DNA from 3 places in the Streptomyces sp. NPDC001373 genome. Region 2 is predicted to be linked to each of the others. Evidence: riboswitches for the same ligand, from Rfam matches in the RefSeq annotation. Region 2 holds a riboswitch; each other region holds the start of a gene.
The links. Region 2 has a riboswitch for thiamine pyrophosphate ahead of thiO (glycine oxidase ThiO). Riboswitches for the same ligand answer to the same signal wherever they lie in the genome.
Positions count from the first base shown of each region.

Region 1 (6,478 bases), on a different contig from region 2:
TCAGTATCTGAAAACTCACTCCTTGTGATCTGCTGGCGCTTCCACCACCCTTGTCAAGAGGGCCCTGGGGGATCATTCCTGGCCACTTCCACTACAGCGGGGTAGGCAATGCGCGAGTCGGTACAGGCAGAGGTCATGATGAGCTTCCTCGTTTCCGAGGAGCTCGCGTTCCGGATCCCGGTGGAACTCCGGTACGACGCCCGTGACCCCTACGCCGTACGCCTGACCTTCCACCTTCCCGGAGACGCCCCGGTGACCTGGGCGTTCGGCCGGGAGCTGCTTCTCGACGGCATCAACAGGCCCTGCGGTGACGGTGATGTGCACATCGCTCCCACCCAACCGGGAGAGCTCTCCGACGTCCACATCCGCCTCCAGGTCGGCGGCGACCGGGCCCTGTTCCGTGCCGGCGCGGCCCCTCTCGTCGCGTTCCTCGACCGGACCGACCGGCTCGTTCCGCTCGGTCAGGAGCGCAGCCTCGGCGACTTCGAGGAGACCCTCGACGAGGAGCTCGGCAGGATCCTCGCCCAGGCGCAGCAGCAGAACGGGCAGAACGCGGGCTGAGGACCCGCTCTCCGGGGCCCGTCCCCATCCTCCTCAGCGCTTGCGCCGCCGTCCCCGCCCACCGCGGGCGGGCGTCGCGGCCTGGGCGGGGACGGCGCCCGCGGGGGCGGGGGCGGGCCGGTCCGCGGACACCACCAGCGCGGCCAGTGCCGTGGTCACGGGGACCGAGGCGACGAGACCGATCGAGCCCACCAGGGTCCGTACGATCTCCTCCGCCACCAGCTCGCTGTTGGCCACCGTGCCCATGCTGCTGTTCGCGATGGAGAACAGCAGCAGCAGGGGGAGCGCCGCGCCCGCGTAGGCCAGGACGAGGGTGTTGACCACGGAGGCGATGTGGTCCCGGCCGATCCGGATGGCCGCCCGGTACAGGGCGCGCGGACCCATGTCCGGGTCCGCCTGGTGCAGTTCCCAGACGGCGGAGGTCTGGGTGACGGTCACGTCGTCGAGGACGCCGAGCGATCCGATGATCACGCCCGCGAGCAGCAGACCGCTCATGTCGATGTTCGGATAGAGCCCGTGGATCAGCCCGGTGTTGTCGTCCGTGTTCCCGCTCAGGAACGCCCAGCCGATGAACAGCGAACCCAGCAGCCCGATCAGCAGCAGCGAGACCAGGGTGCCGAGGACGGCGACCGAGGTGCGGGCGGTGAGCCCGTGGCACATGTAGAGGGCGATCAGCATGATCGCGCTGGCGCCGACGACCGCGACGAGCAGGGGGTTCGAGCCCTGGAGGATCGCCGGGAGGATGAAGAGGGTCAGCACCCCGAAGCTCACGACGAGCGCGATGAGCGCGAACAGTCCGCGCATCCGGCCGACGACGACCACCGCCACCGCGAAGACGGCCGCGAGCAGGATCATCGGGAACTTGCGGTTCAGGTCGATCACGGAGTACTGGAGGTCGCGCGGCGCGTTCGGCGCGTAGGCGACGACCACCTCCTGGCCCATCTCCAGCTGCCGTGGCGCACCGGGCTGGACGATCTCGAAGAAGACGCGTCCCTTGTCCGGCCCGGTGCCGACCTCGACGGTGGCCCTCTTGCAGGCGCCGGGCTGTGCCTCGCGCCCCTCGGGGGCCGGGCCGTTGCCGGTTGACGGGACTTGCGAGGCGTTCACCGACTTGCAGTCGACGTCGGAGATCGCGACCACCTTCGCCTGCTGCGTCTGACGGTCGAAGCCCACCCCGGTGCGCTCGTGGCCGGGGGCGCCGCCGGGCCAGAGCACCACCAGGCCGGCGAAGACGGCGACGGCGAAGGGGATCAGCACGGCGGAGATCACCTTGCGCAGGTGCTTGGATCCCGGGGCAGCCGGCCCGTGCCCGTGCCCGTGGCCATGCCCATGGTCGTGTCCGCGCGCCTGCCCGTGATCCCGACCGTGTCCGTGCGCGTGCCCATCGGAGTGCCCGTGGCCGTGGGAAGGCTCCTGTGGGCCGTCGGCCGCGTGCCCGGGGGACGCATGTTCGTGGCCGGTGTGGCCCCAGGTTTCTGTGGGCTGGTTGGGGGGCTGCGGCGAGGTCGTCACCGGCAGATCATCGCAAGAGATGAGGGGGCCCACTGTTCAGCACGCCACAGATGACGCTAGCGTGGGGGCTACTTTGCACAACGCGGGAGCTCGGAGCACCGGGCTGAGAGGGCGCTGATCACCGTACGCGCAGCAGATTGCGTGCGGGAGGAGGCTGCGTCGACCGCCGAACCTGTTACCGGGTAATGCCGGCGTAGGGAGATCAGGTCTCATGACCATTCAGGACGCACGCACGCCTGCCGTCGACCAGGGCGCCGACGGCCAGACCGAGCGCCAGCCCGGCTGGCACAAGGGATACCTGGCGGGTTCCCGTCCGGACATCCGGGTGCCGGTCCGCCAGGTCCACCTCACCAACGGCAAGGACGTGACGCTCTACGACACGTCCGGTCCGTACACCGACCCGCAGATCGAGACCGACGTGCGCCGCGGCCTGCCGCCGCTGCGGGAGAACTGGATCATCGGCCGCGGTGACACCGAGGAGTACGCGGGCCGTCCCGTGCGCCCCGAGGACGACGGCATCAAGCACACCTCGCCCCGCGGTGGTCTCAAGAACCTCGACGCGGTCTTCCCCGGCCGCCCGCGCCTCCCGCGCCGGGGCCGCGGCGGCCAGGCCGTCACGCAGCTCGCGTATGCCCGCCGGGGCGAGATCACCCCGGAGATGGAGTACGTCGCGATCCGCGAGAACGTCTCCCCCGAGGTCGTCCGCGAGGAGATCGCCGCAGGCCGCGCGGTGCTCCCGGCCAACGTGAACCACCCGGAGATCGAGCCGATGATCATCGGCAAGCGGTTCCTGGTGAAGGTCAACGCCAACATCGGCAACTCGGCCGTCACCTCCTCCATCGAGGAGGAGGTCGACAAGATGACCTGGGCCACCCAGTGGGGCGCCGACACGGTCATGGACCTCTCGACCGGCCGCAACATCCACACCACGCGCGAGTGGGTCCTGCGCAACTCCCCCGTGCCGATCGGCACTGTGCCGCTCTACCAGGCGCTGGAGAAGGTCGACGGCCGTGCCGAGGACCTGACCTGGGAGATCTACAAGGACACCGTCATCGAGCAGGCCGAGCAGGGCGTCGACTACATGACGGTCCACGCCGGCGTGCTGCTGCCGTACGTGCCGCTGACGGCCCGCCGCAAGACCGGCATCGTCTCCCGCGGCGGCTCGATCATGGCCGCCTGGTGCCTGGCGCACCACAAGGAGAACTTCCTCTACACGAACTTCGAGGAGCTCTGCGAGATCCTCGCGGCGTACGACGTCACGTACTCGCTCGGCGACGGCCTGCGCCCCGGCTCCATCGCTGACGCCAACGACGCCGCGCAGTTCGCGGAGCTGAAGACGCTGGGCGAGCTGAACACGATCGCCAAGCGGCACAACGTGCAGACGATGATCGAGGGCCCGGGCCACGTCCCGATGCACAAGATCAAGGAGAACATCGACCTCCAGCAGGAGATCTGCGAGGAGGCGCCGTTCTACACGCTCGGCCCGCTGACCACGGACGTCGCGCCCGCGTACGACCACATCACCTCGGGTATCGGTGCCGCGATGATCGCCTGGTGGGGCACCGCGATGCTCTGCTACGTGACGCCCAAGGAGCACCTGGGCCTGCCCAACCGCGACGACGTGAAGACCGGCGTCATCACGTACAAGATCGCGGCCCACGCGGCGGACCTGGCCAAGGGCCACCCGGGTGCCCAGGAATGGGACGACGCCCTTTCGGACGCGCGGTTCGAGTTCCGCTGGGAGGACCAGTTCAACCTGGCCCTCGACCCCGACACGGCCCGCGAGTTCCACGACGAGACGCTCCCGGCCGAGCCGGCCAAGACCGCGCACTTCTGCTCCATGTGCGGTCCGAAGTTCTGCTCGATGAAGATCTCCCAGGACATCCGCCGTGAGCACGGCGGCGACCTGAAGGCGGAGGAGATCGAGGCGGGCATGGCGGAGAAGTCCGCCGAGTTCGCCGCCTCGGGCAACCGCGTCTACCTCCCGCTGGCGGACTGAGCCGACCGTACGGACCTGCCCGCGACCTCAGGGGGGAGTCGCGGGACGGTTCGGGCGACTGCCAGGAACGGGGTCTTGTGCTGGAGTGCGCTCCAGCCCCTAGAGTGCGGCCGCATGACCATGCGATACCGGAATCTGGGCGGGACCGGCATAGAGGTGAGTGCCCACTGCCTCGGCACGATGATGTTCGGGGCGGTGGGGAACCCGGATCACGCGGAGTGCGGGCGGATCATCCACGCCGCCCTCGACCAGGGCATCAACTTCGTGGACACAGCCGACATGTACTCGGCGGGCGAGTCCGAGGTGATCGTCGGCAGGGCGCTCAAGGGGCGGCGTGACGACGTGGTGCTCGCCACCAAGGTCCACTTCCAGATGGGAGAGGGCCGCAACCGCAGCGGGAACTCGCGGCGCTGGATCGTGCGGGCGGTCGAGGACAGCCTGCGGCGGCTGGACACCGACTGGATCGACCTGTACCAGGTGCATCGGCCCGACCACTCGACCGATGTAGAGGAGACGCTGTCCGTCCTGGGCGACCTCGTCAGGGCCGGGAAGATCAGGTCCTTCGGCTGCTCGGCCTTTCCCGCCGAGGAACTCGTCGAGGCCCATCACGTCGCCGAGCGCCGGGCCCTGCCCCGGTTCCGTACCGAGCAGCCGCCGTACTCGATCCTCGCGCGCGGCATCGAGGCCGACGTGCTGCCCGTCGCCCGGCGATACGGGATGGGCGTGCTGACCTGGAGCCCCCTCGCCTCGGGCTTCCTGAGCGGGAAGCAGCGGCTCGGCGGCCCGGTCGACCTGACCACCGGGCGGGCGAAGCTGAACCCGGCCCGCTTCGACCCGGCGATTCCGGGCAACGTGGCCAAGCTGGAGGCCGTGGAGAAGCTCGTGGCGATCGCCGACGACCTGGGTTGCACGTTGCCGGAGCTGGCCGTGGCGTTCCCCGTCGCCCATCCGGCGGTCACCTCGGTGATCATCGGGCCGCGCACGATGGACCAGTTCGAGTCCCTGGTGAAGGGGGCCGGGCTGGTCCTCGACGACGCGGTGCTCGACCGGATCGACGAGGTCGTGCCGCCGGGTGTGAACCTCTACCACCCGGACGGTGTCTGGCGCCCGCCGGCCCTCACGGATGCCACCCAGCGGCGGCGCCCGCTCGGTGACCGGGCCGCAGGCTGAGGCTGCCCCTCCGGCAGGACGGCCTCAGGCCCGGCGCTTGGCGCGGCGTTTCGCCGGGGGGCGGCTCCGGGTGGTGGCCGGAAGAGGGGTGGACGGACGTTTCACGTGAAACATCGCCGGTTCCAGCTTTCTCCGCGCGAAGTCCAGGTTCCCGGCGACCCGTTCCCGGTGCGCGTCGGGCAGCCTCCCCTCGCGCAGCAGGCGCTCGCAGCACTCCAGTGACTCGCGGTACTCGCCGACCCAGTAGGAGGCGATGGCGAGTTCGTCGAGCGCCCGCCACTCGTGCCAGGCGTGCTCCACGAAGAGGACGTCCTTCGGGTAGGGGATGCGGGCCGCCTCCTTGGCGAACACATAGGCCAGCGGCCACCGCTCCTCCACGCGGCAGAGACCCGCGAGGTCCCCGATCGCCTCGGCGCGCGAGGGCCTGCTCTCGAAGGCGCGGAGGTAGCGGTCCATCACCTCGGCCGCGGGCCGGCCCAGGCCCGCAGCGGCCCGTGCGGCGTAGACCCGGGCGAGGTACGTCTCCTCGTGGAAGCCGACCATGGCCGCCCGGCGGTCGTAGGCGGCGAGGGATTTCTCCTGCTCGCCCGCGTCCCGCCAGCTCTGACCGAGGTAGAACATGTAGCGGGCGTTGTCGGGCTCCTTGGCCAGCCCCTCTTCGAGGAGGGCCGCATCGCGCAGGTACTTCTGCCGCTGGCCGCCCTCCCGGAGCCGGGCGCCCCCGCCGATGCTGAGGATGTGGGCGCCGTTGAGCGTGCCGAGGCTGTACTCGCCGCCGCAGTCGATGTACTCGTGGAGCACGCCGACGTACCGCCAGGGCAGGCGGGTGGAGACGAGCGCCGCCCGGTAGTGGACGATCGGCCCGTCGTGCAGGGCGATCCGGTACGCGTCGAGGGTCAGCTCCGGCATCCGGAACCCGGGGTCCACCTCCATCGCGTCGTCGGCGTCGATGAACAGCAGGTAGTCGGCACTGGCGCGGGCGAGTTCGATCGCCTCGGTCCGGCTGCCGTCGAATCCCTTCCAGGGGCGTTCGTGGAGGGTGCCGGGGAGGTCGCCGAAGCAGTCCCTGATGACGTCCTGGGTGCCGTCCGTCGAGCCGGTGTCCACGATCACCCACGTGTCGATCAGGGGACGTACCGAGTCGAGGCATTTCCGAATGGTGGGGGCCTCGTCCTTGACGATCATGTTCAGACAGACTTTTGGTCTCACGGGTCCCGTCCGCTGGTGTGGGCCGTG
Region 1 covers NZ_JBIAWQ010000002.1:107,570-114,047, reverse strand. The annotation lists gene ACFY15_RS05855 (IclR family transcriptional regulator) at 1-11, shown strand, start outside; gene ACFY15_RS05850 (SsgA family sporulation/cell division regulator) at 109-561, shown strand; gene ACFY15_RS05845 (YibE/F family protein) at 595-2,073, opposite strand; TPP riboswitch at 2,146-2,290, shown strand; gene thiC (phosphomethylpyrimidine synthase ThiC) at 2,285-4,072, shown strand; gene ACFY15_RS05835 (aldo/keto reductase) at 4,193-5,242, shown strand; gene ACFY15_RS05830 (glycosyltransferase) at 5,267-6,427, opposite strand.
Region 1: another riboswitch for thiamine pyrophosphate. It lies ahead of thiC (phosphomethylpyrimidine synthase ThiC); the one in region 2 lies ahead of thiO (glycine oxidase ThiO).

Region 2 (6,478 bases):
CCTGGGCGGGGGTGCCGCCGGTGTGCGGCTTGGAGCCGGTGAGCATCTCGTACAGCACGACGCCGCAGGCGTAGACGTCCACGCGGGCGTCGTAGACACCGTCCTCGATCTGCTCGGGGGCGAGGTAGGAGACGGTGCCGAGGACGGAGCCGGTGGTGTGGGTGGCGGCGTCCACGGAGCGCACGAGGCCGAAGTCGGCGACCTTGACCCGGCCGTCGTCGCCGATCAGGACGTTCTCGGGCTTGATGTCCCGGTGGACGAAGCCGGCGCGGTGGGCGGTGCCGAGGGTGGCGAGGACCGGTTCGAGGATGTCGAGCGCGGCCCGCGGCTGGAGCGCGCCGCGCTCGCGCAGGACATCGCGCAGGGTGCAGCCGGAGACGTACTCCATGGCGAGGTACGTGTAGGGGCCGTCCGTGCCCTGGTCGAAGACGCCGACGACGTTGGGGTGCGCGAGGCGGGCCACGGACTTCGCCTCGCGGATGAAGCGGTCGACGAAGGCGGCGTCGGCGGCCAGGTCCGGGTGCATGATCTTCAGCGCGAGGACGCGGTCGAGGCGGGTGTCGAGGGCCCGGTAGACCGTCGCCATGCCGCCTGCGGCGATGCGGGCGTCGACGCGGTAGCGGCCGTCGAGCACGCGCCCGACGAGGGGGTCATCCAGGGTCGTATCCACCCGGCGATTCTACGAGGGCCCCCGCCACCCCCGGCCGGGGTGTCCACGCCTTGCAGCGCAGCTGTGACGGGGGCGGGGGCGGGGGCGGGGGCGTGGGCGGGGGGTGAGGGCCGGGCCCCTCAGAACGCCGGGCGTTCCGGGTCCAGGGCGGCGCGGCCCTCCAGGGGGGACGAGGCCTCGGCGAAGCGGCGCTGGGGGATGCGGCCCGCGCGGTGGGCCAGCCGGCCCGCCGAGACGGCGTCGCGCATGGCCGCCGCCATGAGCACCGGCTCCTGCGCCCGGGTCACCGCGGAGGCCAGCATCACCGCCGCGCAGCCGAGCTCCATCGCCAGCGCGGCGTCCGAGGCCGTCCCCGCGCCCGCGTCCAGGATGACCGGCACCCCGGCCCGCTCCACGATCAGCTCGAAGTTGTGCGGGTTGCGGATGCCCATCCCGGAGCCGATGGGGGAGCCCAGCGGCATGATCGCCGCACAGCCCACGTCCTCCAGCTTCCGCGCCAGTACCGGGTCGTCGTTCGTGTACGGGAGGACGGTGAAGCCCTCGTCGACCAGGACCTCCGCCGCGTCCAGCAGCTCGACCCCGTCCGGCAGCAGCGTCCGCTCGTCCGCGACCACCTCCAGCTTGATCCAGTCCGTGCCCAGGGCCTCCCGCGCCAGCCGGGCCGTCAGCACGGCCTCGCCGGCGGTGAAGCAGCCCGCCGTGTTGGGGAGGACCGCGATGCCCAGCTTGGACAGGACGGACAGGACGGAGCCCTGGACCGTCGGGTCCAGGCGGCGCATGGCCACCGTCGTCAGCTCGGTGCCGGAGGTGATCAGCGCGCGTTCCAGGACCTCCAGGCTCGGGGCGCCGCCCGTGCCCATGACCAGGCGGGAGGAGAAGGTCCGGCCGCCCAGGGTGAACAGGTCGTCAGCCATGGTGCTCAGCCTCCCTGGACCGCGGTGAGGACCTCGACCCGGTCGCCGTCGCCGACCGCGGTGCGCGGCCACTGTCCGCGAGGGACGACCGTCTCGTTGAGGGCGGCGGCCACGCCGGAGGGGGCGGTGGTCAGGGTGGCGACCACCGTGTCGAGGGTGGTGCCGGCCGCGACCTCGCGCGGCTCGCCGTTGACGGAGATGGTCATGCGAGGGACTCCTGACGCGTGGAGGAGAAGCGGCGGGGGCTGAAGGGGCGGGCGACCTCCGGCACGGCGCCGGTGGTCAGCAGCTCCGCCATGACGTCGCCGGTGAGCGGGGTCAGCAGCACCCCGTTGCGGTAGTGGCCGGTGGCCAGGTGCAGCCCGGGCAGGTCGCTGGGGCCCAGCAGCGGCGCGTTGTCGGGGGTGCACGGGCGCAGCCCGGCCCGGGTCTCGGTCAGGGGGAGCTCGGTGATGCCCGGGACCAGTTCGTGGGCGTCGCGCAGCAGCTCGTAGACCCCGCCGGCGGTGACGGTGGTGTCCCAGCCGAGTTCCTCGCTGGTGGCCCCGACGACGAGCTCGCCGTTCTCGCGCGGGACCAGGTAGACGTGGCTGCCGCGCACCACGGCCCGTACCGTCCGGGACAGGAACGGAGCGTAGGCGGGCGGCACGGCCAGCCGCAGGACCTGCCCCTTGACCGGCCGTACGGGGGGCAGCACCTGCTCCGGTACGCCCTCCAGCCGGCCGCTGAGCGAGCCGGCGGCCAGGACCACCTGGTCGGCGCGCAGCCCGGTGCCGTCGTCGAGCAGCGCTCCCGAGGCCCGGTCGGCGGTGACGAGCAGCCTGCGGGCGGCCGCCCGGTGGATCTCCACCCCGGCCCGCTCGCAGGCGGCCAGCAGTGCGGCGGCGAGCCGGCGCGGGTCCACCTGGTGGTCCCCGTCGACGCGCAGCCCGCCGCGCACCCCGGGGGCCAGCATCGGCTCCAGGCGGCGGCACTCGCGGCCGGTGAGCCACTCGGACTCCAGGCCGCAGCGGCGCTGGAGGGCGTGCAGTTCCCGCAGGTGGAGGCGGTCGTCGGCGTCGAGGGCGACGGCCAGGGTGCCGCAGGCGCGGTAGCCGAGGTCCATGCCGCCGCTGGCCTCGGTGAGCTCGGCGGCGAACTGCGGGTAGCGGGTAGCGGAGGCGAGGTTGAGCCCCAGCAGGGTCTCCTCGCCGTAGTGCAGTTCGGTGACGGCGGCGAGCATGCCGGCCGCGACCCGGGCGGCGCCGCCGCCGGGGTCGGGGTCGGCGAGCGCGGTGCGCAGGCCGCTGCGGGCCGCCCGCCAGGCGGTGACCAGGCCGATGATCCCGCCACCGATGACGAGGACGTCGCAGCCCCGGTGGTCGGATCCCTTGTCGGATGCGTGCATGGGCGTCCAGCCCCTCCCTTCGCCGGCATGACCCGGATCAGGTTCGTACGGTCGGAGGCCGGCCAGCCTCCCTCTCAGCCCGGTGCGCCCGGACTCCCGCGATAGGTACGGTGGCCAGCGTAACCCCGGGGCCGGTGGCGGGTAAGGCTGCCTCCCTGTGGCACCCCGCCCCCCGTTTCCTGACGGGCCGTCAGGTGGCTAGGCTGGCCGTGTGAGTGAGCAGACGGAACAGACGAAGCCCGGTGTCGTGATCGTCGGCGCCGGAATGGCCGGCGTGCAGACCGCGGTGGCCCTGCGGGAACAGGGCTGGACCGGCCCCGTGACCCTGCTGGGCGCCGAACCCCACCAGCCCTACGACCGCCCGCCGCTTTCCAAGGCGGTGCTGCTCGGCAAGGCCGAGGACTCGGCCTTCGACGTCGACTTCGAGGGCCTCGGCATCGCACTCCGCCTGGGCGTCGAGGTCACCGGCCTGCGCGCCGCCGACCACGAGCTGGACACCGAGACCGGCCCGGTCCCGTACGAGGTCCTCGTCCTGGCCACCGGAGCCACGCCCCTGACCCTGCCCGGCACCGACGGCGTCCCCGGCGTCCACCTGCTGCGCACCCTCGACGACGCCGCCCGGCTGCGCCCGGTCCTGGCCGCCGCCCCCGACACCGTCGTGGTCGGGGCCGGCTGGATCGGTGCCGAGTTCGCCACCGCCGCCCGCGAGGCCGGCTGCGCCGTCACCGTGGTCGAGGCGGCCGACCGGGTCCTCGCCGGGGCCCTGCCCGCCGAGGTCGCCGCCCCCATGGCCCGCTGGTACGCCGGAGCCGGCGCCACCCTGCTCACCGGCGCCCGGGTGGCCGGGATCGAGGAGGGCCGGGTGCTCCTCGCGGACGGCCGCGAGCTGCCCGCCGGGGCCGTCGTCGTCGGCGTCGGCGCCCGGCCCGCCACCGAATGGCTGGACGGCAGCGGCGTCGAGCGGGGCCCCGACGGCTCCGTCACCGCCGACGCCCACCTGCGCACCTCCCTGCCCGGGGTGTACGCCGTCGGCGACTGCTCCTCCTTCCCGTCGGCCCGCTACGGGACCCGGCTGCTGGTCCACCACTGGGACAACGCCCTCCAGGGCCCGCGCACGGTGGCGGCGAACATCGTCGCGGGGGAGGCCGTACAGGCCTACGACCCCGTGCCCTACTTCTGGTCCGAGCAGTTCGGCCGCTTCGTGCAGTACGCCGGCCACCACGGCGGCGCCGACACCCTGCTGTGGCGCGGCGACCCGGACGGCGACACCTGGTCGGTGTGCTGGCTGCGCGGGAACGCCCTCGTCGCGGTCCTGGCCGTCGGCCGCCCCCGGGACCTGGCCCAGGGGCGGAAGCTGATCGAGTCGGGCGCCCCCGTGGATCCGGCCAGGGTCGCCGACCCGGGCGTACCGCTGAAGTCGGCCGCCGTCTGACACGGTCCCGGAGCCCGGCCCGCGGCTCCGCGGCCGGGGCCGTAACCGGACGCGGACCCCGATCCGGGCGGATCCCCGCCTACGCGGACGGACCCGGACGGACGGGGCCGGGTACCGGGTGCCCCGCCGAGGTGGCAGGCTTGTCCCCGTGACCGAGATTGACGCAAAGATCGATGCCCTCGTCCCCTCCTGGCTGTACCTCCCCGACATCGCGGAGATGCTCGACATCGAGGTGACCCGGGTCCGCCAGATGGTCAAGGAAGGGCAGCTGATCGCCGTACGCCGGGGCGAGAACCGCGCCCTGCAGGTTCCGGCCCAGTTCATCGACGGCGACAAGGTCGTCAAGGGACTCGTCGGCCTGCTGACGGTGCTGCGCGACGACCGCTTCTCCGACGAGGAGATGCTGGAGTGGCTCTTCACCGAGGATCCGACCCTGCCCGGCACCCCCGTGCAGGCGCTGCGCGAGAATCGCGGCACGGAGGTGAAGCGCCGCGCCCAGGCGCTCGCCCTCTGACCGGCTGATCCACGGGTGTGCGGGCCGGCGGGGTAGCCTCGGCCCGCCCGCACACCGCCACCACCAGGGGGGTACTCCCATGCAGCAGCTGTCCGACGCCCGGCTCTACCTGTGCACGGACGCCCGAAAGCGGCAGGGAGACCTCCCCGAGTTCCTCGACGCCGTCCTGGCCGGCGGGGTGGACGTCGTCCAGCTCCGCGACAAGGGCATGGAGGCCGGCGAGGAACTCGAACACCTCCGGGTCTTCGCCGAGGCCGCCCGCCGGCACGGCAAGCTCCTCGCGGTCAACGACCGCGCCGACGTCGCGCACGCCATCGGCTCCGACGTCCTGCACCTGGGCCAGGGCGACATCCCCGTCCCCGCCGCCCGCGCGATCCTCGGCCGGGACGTCCTGATCGGGCGCTCCTGCCACTCCGCGTCCGAGGTCGACGCCGCCGTCGCCGAACCCGGCGTGGACTACTTCTGCACCGGCCCCTGCTGGCCCACCCCCACCAAGCCCGGCCGCCACGCCCCCGGCCTGGACCTCGTCCGCCACGCGGCCTCCCTGGACCAGGCCCGCCCCTGGTTCGCGATCGGCGGCATCGACGCCGCCAACCTGGACGAGGTCCTCGACGCCGGTGCCACCCGCGTCGTCGTCGTCCGCGCCATCACCGAGGCCTCCGACCCCGGTGCCGCCGCCGCCGAGCTGGCCAAGCGCGTCCGCGCCCGCCTCGCCTGAGGCCCCGGACCCGTTCCGCCCCGCCCGGACCCGCCCCGCCCGGACCCGTTCCGCCCCGCCCGGACCCGTTCCGCCCGGACCCGACCCGGCCCGGGCGGCGGCCCCCTCGCACCGTGCTCGCACCCCGCTCGCGCGGACCTCGTGCCCGGCCGGAGCCCGCGCCGGGGTGTCCAAAAATCCGTCCAATGGGTGGACAGCGCTTCGGCGTCCGCCGGGGCGCGTCTAACCTGCCCGTATGGCCCTTGGTACCGCTTCCACCTGGTCGGACCGCGCACACACGGTCCGCGACCTCCTCGCGTCCGGAGCCTCGTATTCCTTCGAGTTCTGGGCTCCCAAGACCGAGAAGGGCGAGCGCAACCTCTGGAACGCGCTCCGCCGGATCGAGGCGGTCTCCCCGAGCTTCGTCTCCGTCACGTACGGGGCCGGAGGCTCGACCCGGGGCGGCACCGTCCGCGCCACCGAGCAGATCGCCGCCGACACCACCCTGACCCCCGTCGCGCACCTCACCGCCGTAGACCACTCCGTCGCCGAGCTGCGCCACGTGATCGGCCAGTTCGCCGACGCCGGCATCCGCAACATGCTCGCGCTGCGCGGGGACCCGCCGGGCGACCCCATGGGCCCCTGGGTCAAGCACCCCGAGGGTGTGGACTACGCGGCCGACCTCGTGCGCCTGCTCAAGGAGTCCGGCGACTTCTGCGTCGGCGTCGCCGCCTTCCCCGAGATGCATCCGCGCTCGGAGGACTGGGACACGGACATCCGACACTTCGTGGACAAGTGCCGTGCGGGTGCGGACTACGCCATCACCCAGATGTTCTTCGATCCGGAGAATTATCTGCGGCTGCG
Region 2 covers NZ_JBIAWQ010000004.1:320,796-327,273, reverse strand. The annotation lists gene pknB (Stk1 family PASTA domain-containing Ser/Thr kinase) at 1-670, opposite strand, end outside; gene ACFY15_RS12455 (thiazole synthase) at 790-1,584, opposite strand; gene thiS (sulfur carrier protein ThiS) at 1,590-1,790, opposite strand; gene thiO (glycine oxidase ThiO) at 1,787-2,971, opposite strand; TPP riboswitch at 2,969-3,081, opposite strand; gene ACFY15_RS12440 (NAD(P)/FAD-dependent oxidoreductase) at 3,183-4,403, shown strand; gene ACFY15_RS12435 (Rv2175c family DNA-binding protein) at 4,552-4,917, shown strand; gene thiE (thiamine phosphate synthase) at 4,997-5,635, shown strand; gene metF (methylenetetrahydrofolate reductase [NAD(P)H]) at 5,871-6,478, shown strand, end outside.

Region 3 (6,478 bases), on a different contig from region 2:
CGAGAGGACCCAACGGCAATGGCCTTCTTCGTATGTGCACGAGGAGATCTCCATGAACCAGGGCGTGGACCCCCACACCGCATCCCACGACAAGAGCGACCACGAGAAGAAGGGTCGCCGCTTCATGCTGAAGCTGTCCGGCGAAGCCTTCTCCGGCGGCGGCGGGCTGGGTGTCGACCCTGACGTCGTGCACGCCATCGCCCGCGAGATCGCGGCCGTGGTCCGAGACGGCGCCGAGATCGCGGTCGTCATCGGCGGCGGCAACTTCTTCCGCGGCGCGGAACTTCAGCAGCGCGGCATGGACCGGGCCCGGTCCGACTACATGGGCATGCTCGGCACCGTCATGAACTGCCTCGCCCTCCAGGACTTCCTGGAGAAGGAGGGCATCGACAGCCGCGTCCAGACCGCCATCACCATGGGCCAGGTCGCGGAGCCGTACATCCCGCTGCGCGCCGTCCGGCACCTGGAGAAGGGCCGCGTCGTCATCTTCGGCGCCGGTATGGGCATGCCGTACTTCTCCACCGACACCACGGCCGCCCAGCGCGCCCTGGAGATCGACGCCGAGGCCCTCCTCATGGGCAAGAACGGCGTCGACGGGGTCTACGACTCCGACCCGAAGACCAACCCCGACGCGGTGAAGTTCGACGCGCTGGAGTACAACGAGGTGCTGTCCCGGGACCTCAAGGTCGCCGACGCCACCGCCATCACGCTGTGCCGCGACAACCGGCTGCCGATCCTCGTCTTCGAACTGCTCGCCGAAGGCAATATCGCCCGTGCCGTCAAGGGTGAGAAGATCGGCACGCTCGTGAGCGACCAGGGCACCCGGGTCTGAGCCCGTCGCACCGGGCCCTTCACGGGCCCGGTCCGGGCGGCCCGTACCGCCCCGCCCGCCCGAACCATCCATTCAAGACATGCAGGAGCACGTGGTGATCGAAGAAATCCTCCTCGAAGCCGAGGAGAAGATGGAGAAGGCCGTCGTCGTCGCCAAGGAGGACTTCGCCGCGATTCGCACGGGCCGTGCGCACCCGGCGATGTTCAACAAGATCGTGGCGGACTACTACGGCGCCATCACGCCCATCAACCAGCTCGCCTCCTTCTCGGTGCCCGAGCCGCGCATGGCCGTCGTGACCCCCTTCGACAAGAGCGCCCTGCGCAACATCGAGCAGGCGATCCGCGACTCCGACCTGGGCGTCAATCCCAGCAACGACGGCAATATCATCCGGGTGACCTTCCCCGAGCTGACGCAGGACCGCCGCAAGGAGTACATCAAGGTCGCCAAGAACAAGGCCGAGGACTCCCGCGTCTCCATCCGCGCCGTGCGCCGCAAGGCCAAGGACGCCCTCGACAAGCTGGTCAAGGACAAGGAGGCCGGCGAGGACGAGGTGCGCCGCGCCGAGAAGGAGCTCGACGACACCACCGCGAAGTACGTCGCGCAGGTGGACGAGCTGCTCAAGCACAAGGAAGCCGAGCTCCTCGAGGTCTGATGAACGACTCTCCCTGGGCCGCTGAGCCGGTACCGGCGGGTCCCGCATACGATGCGCTGGTGGGCCCGCAGACTGCGCCCATGCCCATCGTGCCCGATGCCGCCGGCCGTGCGTTCGACGACCGGGAAGCACGCGATCGGGGGGCCGCCTTCGCCGGCGGCCCCCCGCTCCGTACCGAGATGCCGTTGCAGGAGCCCATGCCCAGCCCCCCGCCACCGCCTTCCCAGGCACCGCAGGACGCCTCGCCCCCGCCGCAGAAGAAGCGCGCCGGGCGGGATCTGCGTGCCGCCATAGGGGTCGGCGTCGGCCTCGGCGCGGTGATCTTCGCTTCGCTGTTCATCGTCAAGGCGGTCTTCGTCGGCGTGATCGTCGTCGCGGTCGTCGTCGGCCTGTGGGAGCTCACCTCCCGGCTGCAGGAGAAGAAGGGCATCAAGGCGCCACTGGTCCCGCTCGCGGTCGGCGGCGCGGCGATGGTCATCGCCGGCTACGTCCGCGGGGCCGAGGGCGCCTGGGTCGCCATGGCGCTGACCGCGCTGGCGGTGCTCGTCTGGCGGATGACGGAACCGCCCGAGGACTACCTCAAGGACGTCACCGCGGGCGTCTTCGCGGCGTTCTACGTGCCCTTCCTGGCGACCTTCGTCGCGATGCTCCTCACGGCCGAGGACGGCCCGCAGCGGGTGGTGACCTTCCTGCTGCTGACCGTCGTCAGCGACACCGGGGCGTACGCCGTCGGCTGGCGCTTCGGCAAGCACAAGCTCGCGCCGCGCATCAGCCCCGGGAAGACCCGCGAGGGACTCCTCGGAGCGGTGGCCTTCGCGATGGCGGCCGGCGCGCTGTGCATGGAGTTCCTGATCGACGGGGGTTCCTGGTGGCAGGGCCTGCTGCTGGGCCTGGCCGTCGCCGTCAGCGCGACCCTGGGCGACCTCGGCGAGTCGATGATCAAGCGCGACCTGGGCATCAAGGACATGGGCACGCTGCTCCCGGGCCACGGGGGCATCATGGACCGCCTCGACTCCCTGCTGCCGACGGCCCCGGTCGTCTGGCTGCTGCTGGCCGCCTTCGTCGGCACCGGCTGACGGGTCCGGGCCGGGTTATCCTGGAGGGCGCGCCGTGTTCCACGCGGCGCGCTCTTTCCGTCCGGCGGCCCAGACGCCGCGGACCGGCCCTGCATGCGCGGGGTGACCCCCACCCCGTCGTACCGAGGAGTACCGCATGGCCCCCCGTCCCGCTCCGGGTGAGCTCACCTTCGTCGCCCCGCGAGGGGCCAAGAAGCCGCCCCGGCACCTCGCCGACCTCACCCCCGCCGAGCGCCGCGAAGCGGTGGCCGCCATCGGCGAGAAGCCGTTCCGGGCCAAGCAGCTCTCCCAGCACTACTTCGCCCGCTACGCCCACGACCCGGCGGAGTGGACCGACATCCCGGCGGCCTCGCGCGAGAAGCTCCAGCAGGAGCTGCTGCCCGAGCTGATGAACGTCATCCGGCACATCAGCTGCGACGACGACACCACCCGCAAGACCCTCTGGAAGCTGCACGACGGCACCCTCGTGGAGTCCGTCCTGATGCGCTACCCCGACCGGGTCACCATGTGCATCTCCTCGCAGGCCGGCTGCGGGATGAACTGCCCGTTCTGCGCCACCGGCCAGGCCGGCCTCGACCGCAACCTGTCCACCGCCGAGATCGTGCACCAGATCGTCGACGGCATGCGCGCCCTGCGCGACGGCGAGGTCCCCGGCGGCCCGGCCCGCCTGTCCAACATCGTCTTCATGGGCATGGGCGAGCCGCTCGCCAACTACAACCGCGTCGTCGGCGCCATCCGCCGCCTCACCGACCCTGAGCCCGACGGCCTGGGCCTGTCGCAGCGCGGCATCACCGTCTCCACCGTCGGCCTGGTCCCGGCCATGCTGCGGTTCGCCGACGAGGGCTTCAAGTGCCGCCTCGCCGTCTCCCTGCACGCCCCGGACGACGAGCTGCGCGACACCCTCGTTCCCGTGAACACCCGCTGGAAGGTCCGCGAGGTCCTCGACGCGGCCTGGGAGTACGCCGAGAAGTCCGGCCGCCGGGTCTCCATCGAGTACGCCCTGATCCGCGACATCAACGACCAGGCCTGGCGCGGCGACCTCCTCGGCCGCCTGCTCAAGGGCAAGCGCGTGCACGTCAACCTGATCCCGCTGAACCCGACGCCCGGCTCGAAGTGGACCGCCTCGCGCCCCGAGGACGAGAAGGCCTTCGTCGAGGCCATCGCCCGCCACGGCGTGCCCGTGACCGTACGGGACACCCGTGGCCAGGAGATCGACGGAGCGTGCGGGCAGCTCGCGGCGAGCGAGCGGTAGTCTGGCCCGCGTACATCTGCATATTCCGACAGGGGAGCGCCACAGCGCTGAGAGTGCGGCAACACGTTTTCGGATCAAGCACCGTGGCCGCAGACCCTCTGAACCTCGCCCAGGTCATTCTGGGTAGGAAGTTCGGTCACCACCTCAAGCTGTTGCGCCCTGCCCGGGTGCCCGCTCCATCCGAGCGCCCGGGCAGGGCCGCGTCTTCTCCTGGTCATACCCAGGAGGAATCAACCGTGAGCACCACCAAGAAGATCGCGGGTGCGGCGCTGGCCGCGGCCCTCGGTGTTGGCACGCTCGCCGCGTGCGGCGGCGGCGCCAAGAACGAGGAGGGGGCGGCCGCGAGCGGGGCCCCGAAGTCCAAGACGATCACGCTCGTCTCCCACGACTCCTTCAACGTGTCCGAAGCGGTCCTGAAGGAGTTCGAGCAGCAGAGCGGCTACACCGTCAAGGTGCTGAAGTCCGGGGACGCCGGCGCCGCCCTGAACCAGGAGATCCTCACCAAGGGCTCCCCGCGCGGCGACGTCTTCTTCGGCGTGGACAACACCCTTCTCTCGCGCGCCCTCGACAACGGGATCTTCACCCCGTACGAGGCCAAGGGCCTGGACGGGGTCAAGCCCGAGTACGTGCTCGACAAGCAGCACCGGGTCACCCCCGTCGACTCCGGCGACATCTGTGTCAACTACGACAAGGCCTACTTCGCCGACAAGAAGATCGCCCCGCCGCAGACGCTGGACGACCTGGTCAAGCCGGAGTACAAGAACCTGCTGGTCACCGAGAACGCCGCCACCTCCTCGCCCGGCCTCGGCTTCCTGCTCGCCTCCGTCGGCAAGTACGGCGAGGACGGCTGGAAGGACTACTGGAGCAAGCTGAAGGCCAACGGCGTCGAGGTCGTCGACGGCTGGGAGCAGGCCTACAACGAGCGGTTCTCCGGCTCCGCCGGCGGCAAGAAGGCCAAGGGCGACCGCCCGCTGGTCGTCTCCTACGCCTCCAGCCCGCCGGTCGAGGTCCTCTACGGCGACCCCCAGCCGGCCGAGGCCCCGACGGGCGTGGCCACCGGCACCTGCTTCCGCCAGGTCGAGTTCGCGGGCCTGCTGAAGGGCGCGAAGAACGAGGAGGGCGGCAAGGCACTCATCGACTTCCTGATCGGCAAGAAGTTCCAGGAGGACATGCCGCTCCAGATGTTCGTGAACCCGGTGGTCAAGGACGCGAAGCTGCCGGAGGCGTTCACCAAGCACGGCGTGGTGGTCGAGAAGCCGGAGAACGTGGCCCCCGAGACCATCGCGAAGAACCGTGACCAGTGGGTCAAGGCATGGTCCTCGATCGTCGTGAAGTAGTCCGCGACGGCTCCCCGAAGGAGGGCGGGCGGGCCACGGCCGTCAGACTGGCCCTGATGGCCGTGCCGCTCGCCTTCTTCGGGCTGTTCTTCGCCTACCCCGTCGCAGCGATCGTCGGCCGCGGGTTCAGGACGGACGGGGGCTGGCAGTTCGGCCGGATCGGCGAGGTGCTCTCCCAGCCCGACATCGCCGGCGTGCTCTGGTTCACCACCTGGCAGGCGCTCGCCTCGACGGTGCTCACCCTGATCGTCGCGCTCCCGGGCGCGTACGTGTTCGCGCGGTTCTCCTTTCCCGGCAAACAGCTGCTGCGTGCCCTGGTCACGGTCCCCTTCGTGCTGCCGACCGTCGTCGTCGGCACGGCCTTCCTGGCACTGGTCGGGCGCAACGGGCTCCTCGACGAGGTGTGGGGCGTCCGGCTGGACACCACCGTCTGGGCGATCCTGCTCGCCCACGTCTTCTTCAACTACGCCGTCGTCGTGCGTACGGTCGGCGGCCTGTGGGCCCAGCTGGACCCGCGCCAGGAGGAGGCGGCCCGGGTACTGGGCGCCGGGCGGTTCACGGCCTGGCGGCGGGTGACCCTGCCCGCGCTCTCGCCGTCGGTGGCCGCCGCCGCGCTGATGGTGTTCCTGTTCACCTTCAGCTCCTTCGGCGTCGTGCAGATCCTGGGCGGGCCCTCGTACGCCACGCTGGAGGTCGAGGTCTACCGGCAGACGGCGCAGCTCCTGGACCTGCCGACGGCCGCCGTGCTGACGCTGGTCCAGTTCGCCGCCGTCGGGATCATCCTCGGCGTGCACGCCTGGACCGTGCGCCGGCGGGAGACGGCGCTGCGGCTCGTCGACCCCTCGCGCACCGCGCACCCGCCGCGCGGCTGGGCGCAGCGCGGGCTGCTGGGCGGGGTGCTGCTGACGGTGGCGCTGCTGATCGTGGCCCCGCTCGCCGTGCTGGTGGAGCGGTCCCTGGACGCGCCCGGCGGGTACGGCTTCGGGTTCTACCGGGCGCTCCAGGAGAGCGGCTCCGGAGGCGGAACGTTTCTGGTGCCGCCGCTGGAGGCCATCGGCAACTCCCTCGAGTACGCGCTTGCCGCCACCGCCATCGCCCTGGCCGTCGGCGGACTCGCGGCCGCGGCGCTGGCCCGGCGCGCGGGCCGCTTCGTCCGGGGCTTCGACGCACTGCTGATGCTGCCCCTCGGGGTGTCCGCCGTGACGGTGGGCTTCGGGTTCCTGATCACCCTGGACGAGCCGCCGCTGGATCTGCGCACCTCCTGGATCCTGGTGCCGCTGGCGCAGGCGTTGGTCGGGGTGCCGTTCGTCGTACGGACCATGCTGCCGG
Region 3 covers NZ_JBIAWQ010000001.1:92,045-98,522, reverse strand. The annotation lists gene pyrH (UMP kinase) at 53-832, shown strand; gene frr (ribosome recycling factor) at 927-1,484, shown strand; gene ACFY15_RS00390 (phosphatidate cytidylyltransferase) at 1,484-2,560, shown strand; gene rlmN (23S rRNA (adenine(2503)-C(2))-methyltransferase RlmN) at 2,697-3,812, shown strand; TPP riboswitch at 3,833-3,960, shown strand; gene ACFY15_RS00380 (thiamine ABC transporter substrate binding subunit) at 4,049-5,149, shown strand; gene ACFY15_RS00375 (ABC transporter permease) at 5,206-6,478, shown strand, end outside.
Region 3: another riboswitch for thiamine pyrophosphate. It lies ahead of ACFY15_RS00380 (thiamine ABC transporter substrate binding subunit); the one in region 2 lies ahead of thiO (glycine oxidase ThiO).